2 regions of the Cryobacterium sp. Sr8 genome follow, and region 1 is predicted to be linked to the other one. Evidence: riboswitches for the same ligand, from Rfam matches in the RefSeq annotation. Region 1 holds a riboswitch; the other holds the start of a gene.

Region 1 (5,801 bases):
ATCAAGGCCCTGCCACCCGGGGTAGATGTCGTCCAGGCGCACGAGGGTCGGTGGCCGCGTGCCCGGCCACGCGGCGACGAGCTGGTCGGCCAGCGTGCTCTTGCCCGCCCCGCTCGGACCGTCGATCAGGACGACGGGAGTCGGACCGGCCCCGGCAAGCGCGCGAAGCACGGCCGCGACGGGCGTCTCAGCCGAGGACAAAGTTCCAGCTTCCGGTCGCAACCGATACGGCGACCGCCAGGGCGCCGACGAACAGCCCCAGCCCGATCAGCGCCACCTCGCGCCGGCCGAAATCCGACGGCCTCGCCCAGGTTCGGGTGGTCGTTCCGCCGAATCCCCTGGCTTCCATGGCCGTGGCCAGCTTGCTGCCGCGGCGGATGGAGAGCACGAGGAGCGCAAAGGCCTGGCCGGCCAGTCGCCGGATGACGCCGCGATCCGCGATGCCCCTGGCCCGCCTGGCCCGCTCGAGGGCGCGCCAGTCCTCCATCAGCAGCCCGACCAGGCGCAGTGCCGCCAGCCCGCCCAGCACGAACCGCGCCGGCAGCCTGACGACCTGCCCCAGTCCGTCGGCCAGGTCCGTCGGGTCGACGGTGACGAAGAGGACAACAGCCGGGAGCCCGATCGCGAGCACGCGCAGCAGCGTTGCCACGGCCAGTTCGACCGACCCGTCCGTGATCTGGATGAGGCCGAACTGCCAGTATTCGGCGCCCGCTGCCTGCCCGTAGAGCAGCGTGGTCAGCCCGGCGGCCGGTGCGGCCAGCCAGACGGGGAGGGTGCGGAGCACAAAGATCCGAAAGGACATCCCGGCCCAGAAGAACAGGACCAGCTCGCAGGCCAGGGCGACGGCGGCCGAAACCCAGTCGATGGTCAGCACGAGCACCCCCGCGAGGAGGAGCGCCGCCGCCAGCTTGGCCACCGGGTTGACCCGCAGGATTCCCCGGTTCCCCGGCGTCGCGGTCGCGGTCGCGGTCACAGCGTCACCAGGCGGTCGGGCCGGGCATCCAGGCTGCCGGCCAGGCGGTATTCGCTGTCGGCCAGTGCCGCCACGAACTCGGCATCGTGCGACACGGCGACCACGGCGGTGCCGGCGTCGATGAGCTCCGCGAGCAGGGCCACGATCTCCCGCCAGGTGCGGAAGTCCTGGCCGAAGGTGGGCTCGTCGAGCACGAGCACACCGGGCCGGGTGGCCAGGACCGTGCCGACCGACAGCCGGCGCTTCTCGCCTCCGGACAGGGTGAACGGGTTCGCCTCCGCGAGGTGGTCGATTCGCAGCCTCTGCAGCAGGGTGTCCACCCGGGCAGAGATCACCGGCTCCGGGAGTCCGAGCGCGAGGGGCCCGACGGCCAGCTCCGCTCGGACCGTGCCGGCCACGAACTGGTGCTCGGGGTCCTGGAACACCGTGCCGATGCGGGTGAGCAGTTGGCGGGACGTCCAGCGGATCGGTTCGGCCGGGGCTCCGCCGGACAAGCGCGGGTCCGCGAGCACCCGACCGGCGGCCGGCTTCAGAAGGCCGGCCAGGGTCAGGGCCAGCGTGGACTTCCCCGCCCCATTCGGTCCGGTGATGGCCAGCGCGGCCCCCTCGATGACCTCAACCTCGATGTCGCGTGCGACGACCGCATCCCGGGTACGCGCGATGGCGAGCGCCTGCGTTCCGAGGAGGCGAGCGGATGCCTGCGGCGTCCGGCGCCGCGCGGGGAGGTCGTGCGCGATGCCCGGAACCCACACCCCGGAAGCCGACAGCCGGTCGCCCTCCGCCGGGAGCACATCGCCCGGCCGGCCGTCGGCCAGGACTCCCCCGGCCGGGTCGAGCACGATGACGCGGTTGACGAGGTGCTGCCACACGCCGACCCGATGCTCGATCACGACGAAGGTGGCCTCCGTGTGCTCGAGCACCCGGGCCACCGATTCCCGCACTTCCAGCACGCCGGACGGATCGAGGTTGGCCGTGGGTTCATCGAGCAGCAGCAGCCCCGGACGCATCGCCAGCACTCCGGCCAGGGCGAGGCGTTGCTTCTGTCCGCCGGACAGCGCGGAGGTGGGGTGGCCGAGGGGCAGGTCGAGTCCGACCATCGCGAGCGAGTCGCACACCCGGCGCCAGATCTCCTCCCGCGGCACACCGAGGTTCTCGCAGCCGAACGCGACGTCGTCGCCGACCCGGGCGAGGATCACCTGGGAATCCGGGTCCTGCATCACCAGCCCCACCTGCCCGCGCGCGTCGGCCGGACTGCTCCCGTTGACGAGGAGCCGCCCCCGTTCCTCGCCTTCCTCGGCGGCGCCGATCACCCCGGCCAGGGCGTGCACGAGGGTGGATTTCCCCGCCCCGGATGCGCCGAGCAGCAACACCCGCTCGCCCGGGTCGATGCGGAGGTCGAGGTCCCTGACCGCCCACGCCCGCCGTCCGGCATGACGCCAGCCCCAGCCGGAGGCGTCGATCGACGCCCCCGCAACGCGGAGGTCTGGTGCTGCCGGCGGCGTCATCAGTGCGACTAGACGTCGGCGCGAATCTCGCGACCCGCGGCGAACCGGCCGAGTGCCCCCGTCCTGGCGAGGCCGCGCATGGCCAGCCAGGACAGCAGCCCGGCGATCACTGCGCCGGACACGACGGCGGACACCGTGTAGATCGTCGCGAACGCCGCGGCCGAGCCGGGGTACCAGAGCACCAGGTCGTTGATCGCGAGGGCCAGGCCCGCCCCGGCGCCGGCCAGGACGGCGACGTACGCACGGTAGTTGGCGTAGAGGAACACCGCGAACACCAGCTCCGCACCGAGTCCCTGGGCCAGCCCGGAGACGAGCGTGAGCGGACCCCACTGGTTGCCGATCAGCGTGGACACGACGGCAGCGAGAAGTTCGGTGTAGAGCGCGGCCCCTGGCTTGCGAATGATCAGGCCGCCGAGCACCCCGGCGAAGAGCCATCCGCCGCCCAGGAGGGCCTGCAGGCCGGGAAGGAGGGGCGTGAGCGGGGCGCTGAGCGGAACGTAGGCGGTGTTCCAGGCGAAGAAGATCAGTCCGCTGGCGACGCCGATGACGCTGGCGACGACGATGTCGACGACCCGCCACCTCAGGTTGCGCGGCTTGCGGGCCGTCGTCTGGGCGGGAATCCGGGGGGTGGTTGTTGCATGCACTTGTCGTGCCCTTTCCGTAGTGAATACAGGGCACGGGTTACGAGATTATTTGCCTCCCTGCGCTGGCATGATCCAGATCAGGTTCGACGGTCGAAGCCAGGTAGCTTCCTCTCAGCCCGGTCAACCGGACTCCCGTGTTCGCTTCGATTATAGACCCGCCTAGACTCGCAGGATGGAGTCCACCGGCGTCGGCGCACCCGGTCGCCCCGGATGAGCGTCGCCGTCCCCCTGATCCTGGCCGCCGTCCTGCTGGTGCTGATGCGATCGTTCATCCTGCGCCGACGCCGGATCCGCCGAGGGCTCCCGGTGCGTGGACCGTGGCGGCTGCCCCGGCTGGGACGGCGACGACGGTCCTAGCCGCGTGTACGCTGGATACTGGTGAGCCGGGAAGTCTGGTCGGCATTTCATTCAGTGCGCCCGGAACTCGAGCGCAGAACGTGTGCCGAAACCCAGAGGATTTCCCCTGTGACTCAACCATCGCTCACCCCCCAGCCTTCCGCCAGGGCCCGGATCTTCGGCCGCAGCAGCTACCCCGAGTACCTGCGCGTCGCGTCGATCCTGCGCAAGGAGACCGTGGGCGGCGCCCTGCTGCTGGCCGCAACCGTTGTCGCGCTGGTCCTGGCCAACACCCCGGCCGCGCCCTTCTACTTCGCCCATCGCGACTTTGAGGTCGGCTATGAACCGTGGCACCTGAGGCTCAGTCTCGGCACCTGGGCCGCGGACGGCCTCCTGGCCATCTTCTTTTTCCTGGCCGGGCTGGAGCTCAAACGTGAATTCGTGGCCGGCGAACTGCGCGTCGTCAGCCGTGCCGTCGTGCCCGTCGCGGCCGCGGTCGGCGGGGTCATCGTCCCGGCACTGGTCTTCGTCGCGATCAACCTCGGCGGCGGCGCCGGCGCCCTGCGCGGCTGGGCCATCCCCACGGCCACCGACATCGCCTTCGCCGTCGCCGTCCTGGCCGTCATCGGTTCCCACCTGCCGAGCGCCCTGCGCATCTTCCTGCTGACCCTGGCCGTCGTGGACGACCTGCTGGCGATCGTGATCATCGCGCTCTTCTACTCCGCCGACATCCAGGTCGTCCCGCTGCTGCTCGCGGTGCTGCCCCTGGCCCTCTACGCGTTCCTGGCGCATCGATACTCGGAGTTCTTCGTGGCGCGGGCGTTCGCGGCGTGGCTCATTCTGCTGCCGCTGGGCGCCATGACCTGGGCGCTCGTGCACGGTTCGGGCATCCACGCGACCGTGGCCGGCGTTCTCCTCGGCTTCGCCGTTCCGGTGCTGGCCCGCGGCCGGGACGGCGGCACCGGCGACGGCGCGGGCCTGGCCGAATCCTTTGAACACCGTTTCCGCCCGCTGTCGGCGGGGGTGGCCGTGCCGATCTTCGCGTTCTTCTCGGCCGGCGTCGCCATCGGCGGCGGCCAGGGCCTGGTGGATGCGCTGAGCGACCCGGTGGCCCTCGGGATCATGGCGGCGCTCGTTCTCGGCAAGCCGGTGGGGGTCCTGCTCGCCACCTGGCTGGTGACGAAGACCACCAGGGCCTCACTCGACCCCGACCTGGCCTGGGTGGACATCGTCGGAGTGGCCGTGCTCGCCGGGGTGGGGTTCACGGTCTCCCTGTTGATCAGCGAGCTCGCGTTCGGCCACGGGAGCGCGGAGGACGACCACGCCAAGGTGGCGATCCTCTCGGGCTCGCTGCTGGCGGCGCTGCTGGCCACCGTGCTGCTGCGCGCGAGGAACCGCCACTACCGCCGGATCCAGGAGAAAGAGAACACGGACGCCGACCTCGACGGGGTTCCCGACGTCTTCCTGCCCGAGCCGGGCCGGGAAGCGCCCGCCGGCTGACCGTCGGCGCGGCCAATCCCCGGCGCGGCTTACTTCTTCAGCGCGGCTACTTCTTCAGTGCGCGGATCACGCGGGAAAGCGCGTGGCCGGCGACCCAGACGAACGGGATCGCCACCACGAGCAACGAGACGACGTTCGGGTCGAAACGCACCGTGTTGCCCGTCTTGACGTAGGCGCCGATCGGCACGGACATCCCGCCGCCGCCACCGCCCGCGGCCCCGCCTTCGGTCTCCCCGGCGTCACCGCCGCCGAAACCATACTGGACGAGTGCCACCGGGACGAGCGTGACTCCCTCCACCTGGATCGGATCGCCGTAGGCCGATCGCACACCGACGGATCGAGCATTTTCTGCGAGCTTCAGCACAAGGTTGGTCATGCCGCTCAGGTTACCCCCTGTCGGGTTTGAGGTGCGAGGCCGGCTTCACCGCGCCACGCCCGAAGCGCGCGGTCACCGTGTCAACGGCGAGTTCCGCCTCGCGCCAGTCGTCGTCGGGATCCCACAGGCCGAGGCCCGCTCCGTCCCCGGATCCCAGCTGCTCCACGCGCACCCCGATCAGCCGCACCCGGATTCCGGAGGCCGCAAGGGCGTCGAAGACGGCGACGACCTCCTCGTAGATGCGCCGGCCCACGTTGGTGGGCTCGGGCAGGGTGCGCGAGCGGGTGACCGTGCTGAAGTCGGCGTAACGCACCTTCAGCACGACCGTGCGGCCCACGAGGCCGGCGCCGCGGAGGCGGGCGGCCACCGCATCCGCCTGCCGGAGAATCTCGCTGCGCAGGCGGGCGACATCCGTCACGTCGTGTTCGAAGGTCACCTCATGGCCGATGCTCTTTTCCTCGCGGTCC
Region 2 (5,801 bases), on a different contig from region 1:
CTGCGCCACGGGAACAACAAATCCTTCTGCGGCATGTATGCGAAGTGTTCGTGTTGACCGGTGACGACATCCCCGTCGACTAAGACCTCGCCGGAACTGGCCGTCTCCAGGCCGGCCATGATGTTGAACATGGTGCTCTTGCCGCATCCGCTCGGACCGATCACGGCAACGAATTCGCCCGGCCGCGCCGAGAAGGCGATGTCGTCGAGGACCGGCCGTACCTGCCCGTGGCCGAGCGGAAACGACTTACCTATTCCGCGCAGTTCGATCTTCGGGGGAGTCGCCTCAGCCATGCCAGCTCCTGCGTTCCTTCGAATGCCAAGGGATGATCGCCCGTTCGGCGACGTAGGTCAACAGGAACAGGCACACGCTCACGAACGCGGTCACCGCAACGGCAGCCAACACAAGATCGGTGCGAAACGAGTTCTTCATCACCGCCATATAAATGCCCAGGCCTCGCTCGGCGCCGACGTACTCGGCAAAAATGGCACCGGTGACGGCGTAGGCGATTCCGATTCGAAGGGCCGTGAAGAACGAGGGAAGCGCCGACGGAAGACGCACGTACACGAACTGCTTCCACCGGTTAGCCCCCATGCTGCGCAGCAGATTGATCGCGTCCCGATCGGTGCGGTTGAAGCCGTCAATCAGTCCGACCGTGACCGGAAAGAATGTCACCAGGGCGATGACGATGACTTTGGGCAGCATTCCGAATCCGAACCAGATGATCATCAGCGGCGCGATCGCAATGATGGGTATAGCTTGGGATGCCACCAGCAGTGGCACCAGTGCTCGCCGCAGCCATGGCGAAAAATCGATCAGGATTGCCAGCGTCCAAGCGACGGTCAGGGAGACGGCGAAGCCGAGAAACGTCTCCTGCAGGGTGGGGAGCGTATTGTCCCAGATCGTGGTGCGGGCCTCCCAGCCCTGCTGAAGAATGCGCTGCGGGGAGGGCAGGATCGCCGGCTGCACTCCGCCTGCCGTCACCGCCACCTGCCAGGTGATCACGAGCGCGGTGAGGATCGCGGCGGGAGGCGCTAGCGCCGAGAGTGCAGTCGTGCGGGGCGCTGTAGCCCGCTTCACGGTGATGCTATTTTTCACTGAGGTAGTGCTCAGTGAACAGTGTCGACGTGTCCAGCGGCGCTGTGAGCGGTTTGCCGTCTTCGTCGGCCAAGAGGCCGGCACGGTAGAGGGAATCGGCCAGCTGCTGCCAGGTGTCTGCCGTTTGAGTGCCTACTTTACCGTTGGCGTCTTTGAGGTAGGAAGCGCTCAGTTTTTCCTGGCTTTGGTACACGAGTTCCGTGTTTTCGAAGGCACCGGGGTTGGCGTCGATCAAAATCTTCGCCGCGGCATCTGGATGGTCGGCGGCGTATTGGTACCCCTTTTGCAGGGCCTGGACGAACTGAGCAGTGGCGGCAGGGTACTTGGCCGTCCAGTCCCGGTTTGCCTCGACGATCACCGAGTATTGGTCCGGTAGGCCATAGTCGTGCAGAGCGAAGAACTTCATCGGGGTGCCGCGAAGAGCGGCGTCGATGCCCTCCCAGGTGGTGAATGCCGAGGTGAAGTCAACTTTGCCGGCATAGAGGGCCTCATAGGCGGAGGTGCCCAGCGTGATTTTCCTAAACTCGCCCGTTCCACCGTCGTTCTTGATGACATCCGCAGCCTCGGTGGGGAAAGTTGCGCTGGGGTCTGCCATGCCGAGGGTCTTGCCGTCGAGGTCCTTGGGGCTGCGAATGTCGTCGCGGCTGGCCAGGACCCCGATCGCCGTAGCGTCGTGCTGCAGCACCGACATCACCGAGATGTTGCGCACACCCGCTGCCGCCGCGAAGGTGGCCGCGTCCTGGAAGCTGATACCGAAGTCAGCTGAGCCGGCGTTGATGAGTGCGTCGGTGGATGACTGGCTGTATGGGAGCACCTTCACCTCAAGCCCCGCCTGCGTGAAGTAGCCCTTCTCAAGAGCGACATACAGCCCGGTGTGATTGGTGTTCGGTGTCCAGTCCAAGGCGAAGGTCACCGGAGTCAACGCGGTAGACGAGGCGGTGCCAGTCGCCGAGCCTGAGGCGCAGCCACTCAGAACTGTCGCCGCGGCAAGAGCCAGCGCGCCCACCGTCACCCACGACGAAGGCGCACTTTTGAGTAGAGATAGTTGCACTGTCGTGCCCTCCTTGATTGCAGGAATATCAGGGCACGGGTGTGAGAAAATTGCCTCCCTGCGCTGGCATGATCCAGATCAGGTTCGACGGTCGAAGATTGATAATCTTCCTCTCAGCCCGGCTCACCGGACTCCCGTGTTCAAGACGAGTGTAACCAAGAAACAGCCAAGCCTGGACGAACAACGTGTTGGTTCACACTCCATGCGTGCGTACCAAGTCATCGAACAGCACCATTACGACTCCGACGAGGTCGCCGCCAGATCCCCACTCTCGCCGCGCGCTTGCAGACAATCACAACCAGAAAAAAGGGGCCAGAACATGGCCGAACGCAAACATGGCTAAACGCAGCCCCTGACACAGAGTGCTACGTTGTTCCTCGTCCACACGGGAGCCCTCTTGCAGGGGCTGAGAGGAAGCTGAGGCAGCTTCGACCGTTGAACCTACCGGGTAATGCCGGCAAAGGAAGTGAAGTTGATGCGTTACGCCCACCCCAACCCCGCCTCTGCCCCCGCTCAACTGCCACCGTCTGCACCGCCAGGCATGCGCCGCGCCATACGGGGCGGGATCTTCGGCAACTATGTGGACCAATTCGACATCTTCCTACCCGTCATCGCCCTGACGCCAGCAGCGGCGCATCTTTTCGGGTCGGAAAACCTGGTCAGCAACGCCGGACTGATCTTTGTCGCGACGCTGCTCGGGCGGCCGATAGGAGCAGCGATCTTCGGTCCGATCTCCGACCGCATCGGCCGCACGGCGACGACCAAGGTCGCACTCACCGGCGTGGCGCTGACGACACTGCTCATCGCACTGGTTCCCAGCCACGCCGTGTTCGGTGCAGGATCGCTCCTGTTGATCCTGGCGCTGCGTTTTCTCGGCGGAATTTTTCTCGGCGGTGAATACACCTCGGCTGTTCCACTGGCGATGGAATGGTCCGAACCTGAACGGCGAGGGCTTGTCAGCGGGCTGATCATGTGGATGTCACCCTGGGCCAACGCCACCATCGCCGGCCTGGTGTTCGTACTCCACGGCACGCTCGACACCGCCAGCTACAACGCATGGGGCTGGCGCATCCCATTCCTGCTCGGCGCCGTGCTCGCTTTTGGAATGCTCGCCTATTATCGTGCCCGGGTTGAGGATTCCCCGATGTGGACCCAGACCCCACGCCGCACGAACCCGCTGAAGGAAATTCTCATCGGCGAACACCGCCGGGCGCTGTGGCAGGTATTCATTCTGATGAGCGGCATGTGGTTGCTGACTTACATGGCCATCCCGGTGCTGACTGGGCAACTCGGCGCCGATGCCGACGTGGGCGCACAAACCATAACGTTCGCGATGATGTGCGGCACCGCCGCAAGCGCCTTCACCATGGCCGGTTGTGGGCACCTGTCGACGTTCACCGGCCGCCGCGTTTTCTTCATCGGCTTCGGCCTGATCGCAGCGGTACTGGGACCGGTGATCTTCCTAGCCGTCTTCACCGCCGCCGGCACCACGGCTTTGGTGCTGCTGGTCGTGGCGCTGCAGATCGTCACCGTTTCCGGCTACGGCCCGGTCGGCGCCTACCTGGCCGAACGCTTCCCGACTGCCGTGCGCTCCAGCGGCTACGGGGTCGGTTATAGCCTTTCCATCGTCATTCCAGCCCTCTACCCGTACTATCTGCCGGCCCTGCAGAATGTGCTCGGCGACCACGGCGCCGTCGCAGCGCTGCTCGCACTGGCTGGAGCGCTCGTGCTGACCGGCGCGCTGGCCGGCCCCGAAACAGTGCGGGTCAGCCTTGGGGCGGCCCGCCTGCCCACAACCGATGAAAGTGGTGGATAGGACCACGCCCGGTACCGACCTCGAGTTCGTCGGCGTGTTCCAGACTCTCCTGCAACCAGGACTTAGTCATCGATAACGCGACGCTCCAGTCCCCGAGCCGGGCCTGCAATGTCGCCATCGCCGACGACATCGAACATCCGGTTCCGTGGGTATTGGCGGTGTCCACCCGATCGGCTGCAACCTCAATCATCTGCCGGCCGGCGGGCAGCTGGCCGGTGGCATCCACCAGCGCGTCCGGGCACACGGCACCCTCTAGATGGCCGCCCTTGACCAGCACAATGACCTTATGCGCCGACGAGAGTCGCTTGCCCTGCTCGAGTGCGTGCGGCCAGGTCGAAGCGGTCGGCTCTCCCAACAGCACCCCCAATTCCGCCAGGTTCGGTGTGACCAAGTCGACCCGGCTGAGCAGCCGGATCATGGCGCTTTCTGCAGCCGGCTCGAGCAGCCGGTCGCCGCTGGTGGCGACCATCACCGGGTCAAGCACCACCACCGGCGGTTTCACCTTCTCCAACCAGTCATCGACGGCCTGAACGATCTCGGCATTGCCGAGCATCCCGATCTTGACCGCATCGATAGTGACGTCGTCACTGACGGCATCGAGCTGTTCACGAAGGAAGGCCACCGGCGGAATATGCACCGACCTCACCCCGTGGGTGTTCTGGGCAACCAGCGCGGTGACGACGGCCATCCCGTAGCCGCCCTGCGCGGCAATGCTCTTCAAGTCCGCCTGGATGCCGGCCCCACCTGTTGGATCGGTGCCAGCGATGCTCAGAACTCGGGGTACTGTGCGCGGCAGGACGGTACGAATCATCGGTTCCACTCCTCCACAAAATCCTCGGCCACCCGTTTCGGGTCCGCGGCGGCACAGATCGCGGAGACCACTGCGACACCTGCCGCCCGCGCCCGGCGCAGCTCGCCCACGTCGTCCAGCAAGACTCCGCCAATGGCCACGCAAGGCAGGCCTGCCACGGCAGCGAACCCGGCGAAACCGTCCACGCCGATCGGCGTCGGATGGTTCACTTTTGTGGCCGTCGCCCGGATCACACCAGCGCCCAGGTAGTCGACCGTTCTATCTGGCAGGAGAGCCACCTGGCGGAAGTGATCGACAGTATTGGCGGTCAACCCGATGATCGCGTCGTCGCCGACGATCATCCTCACGGCCGTAACCGGAAGGTCGCTTTGGCCGACGTGGACGCCATGCACGCGGGCGCCCGCAGCGCGGGCAGCCAGGAACACGTCGATCCGGTCGTTGATGAGAATCGCGGCCAGGTCACCGACAGCCTCGGATATGCGCAATACGAGCTGGTAGAAGTCGGCAGCGGACGCATCTTTCTCCCGGATCTGCACCGTTCGGACGCCACCGGCTACCGCAGCCCGCACCGTCTCGACCACCCCGCGACTGCCACATAACGCCGTGTCGGTGACCAGATACACGCCTGGCGTGAAAGTCTCCCTACTGAACTCAGTCATGAAATCGCTATCGACGCCCGGATCGCGGCCCCGTCAACGCTCGCCAATGCGTCAAGGAACGCGACGGCAAAACTGCCTGGACCGCCGGCGCCCACCGCCGCCCGCTCGGCCGCGATCGTATATACGGCCGTCGCGGCGGCAGTGGCAACAAGACGATCGTCGCCGACCGCGAGGAAAGCCGCGGTTATGGCGCCAAGCGCACACCCTCCACCGGTGACTTGGGTGAGGTAGGGATGGCCGTTGCTCAGGCGGATGACATCGGTTCCATCGGTGATCAAATCGGTCGCCCCAGAGATCGCGACGATGCAGCCGTACCGGTCAGCAAGCCGGCCAGCGGCATCCAACGCCTGCTCCGCCGTGTCGACC

Evidence for each region. Region 1 has a riboswitch for thiamine pyrophosphate ahead of E3T54_RS06205 (ECF transporter S component). Riboswitches for the same ligand answer to the same signal wherever they lie in the genome.
Region 2: another riboswitch for thiamine pyrophosphate. It lies ahead of E3T54_RS05060 (MFS transporter); the one in region 1 lies ahead of E3T54_RS06205 (ECF transporter S component).

The regions. Positions count from the first base shown of each region.
Region 1 covers NZ_SOHO01000038.1:16,294-22,094, forward strand. Annotated here, with positions in the region: gene E3T54_RS06190 (ATP-binding protein) at 1-201, opposite strand, end outside; gene E3T54_RS06195 (energy-coupling factor transporter transmembrane protein EcfT) at 188-973, opposite strand; gene E3T54_RS06200 (ABC transporter ATP-binding protein) at 970-2,478, opposite strand; gene E3T54_RS06205 (ECF transporter S component) at 2,487-3,122, opposite strand; TPP riboswitch at 3,160-3,268, opposite strand; gene E3T54_RS16730 (hypothetical protein) at 3,333-3,479, shown strand; gene nhaA (Na+/H+ antiporter NhaA) at 3,579-4,958, shown strand; gene E3T54_RS06215 (hypothetical protein) at 5,005-5,334, opposite strand; gene E3T54_RS06220 (DNA polymerase IV) at 5,345-5,801, opposite strand, start outside.
Region 2 covers NZ_SOHO01000030.1:4,873-10,673, forward strand. Annotated here, with positions in the region: gene E3T54_RS05045 (ABC transporter ATP-binding protein) at 1-293, opposite strand, end outside; gene E3T54_RS05050 (ABC transporter permease) at 286-1,098, opposite strand; gene E3T54_RS05055 (ABC transporter substrate-binding protein) at 1,088-2,149, opposite strand; TPP riboswitch at 2,188-2,297, opposite strand; TPP riboswitch at 2,525-2,632, shown strand; gene E3T54_RS05060 (MFS transporter) at 2,601-3,965, shown strand; gene thiD (bifunctional hydroxymethylpyrimidine kinase/phosphomethylpyrimidine kinase) at 3,916-4,776, opposite strand; gene thiE (thiamine phosphate synthase) at 4,773-5,435, opposite strand; gene thiM (hydroxyethylthiazole kinase) at 5,432-5,801, opposite strand, start outside.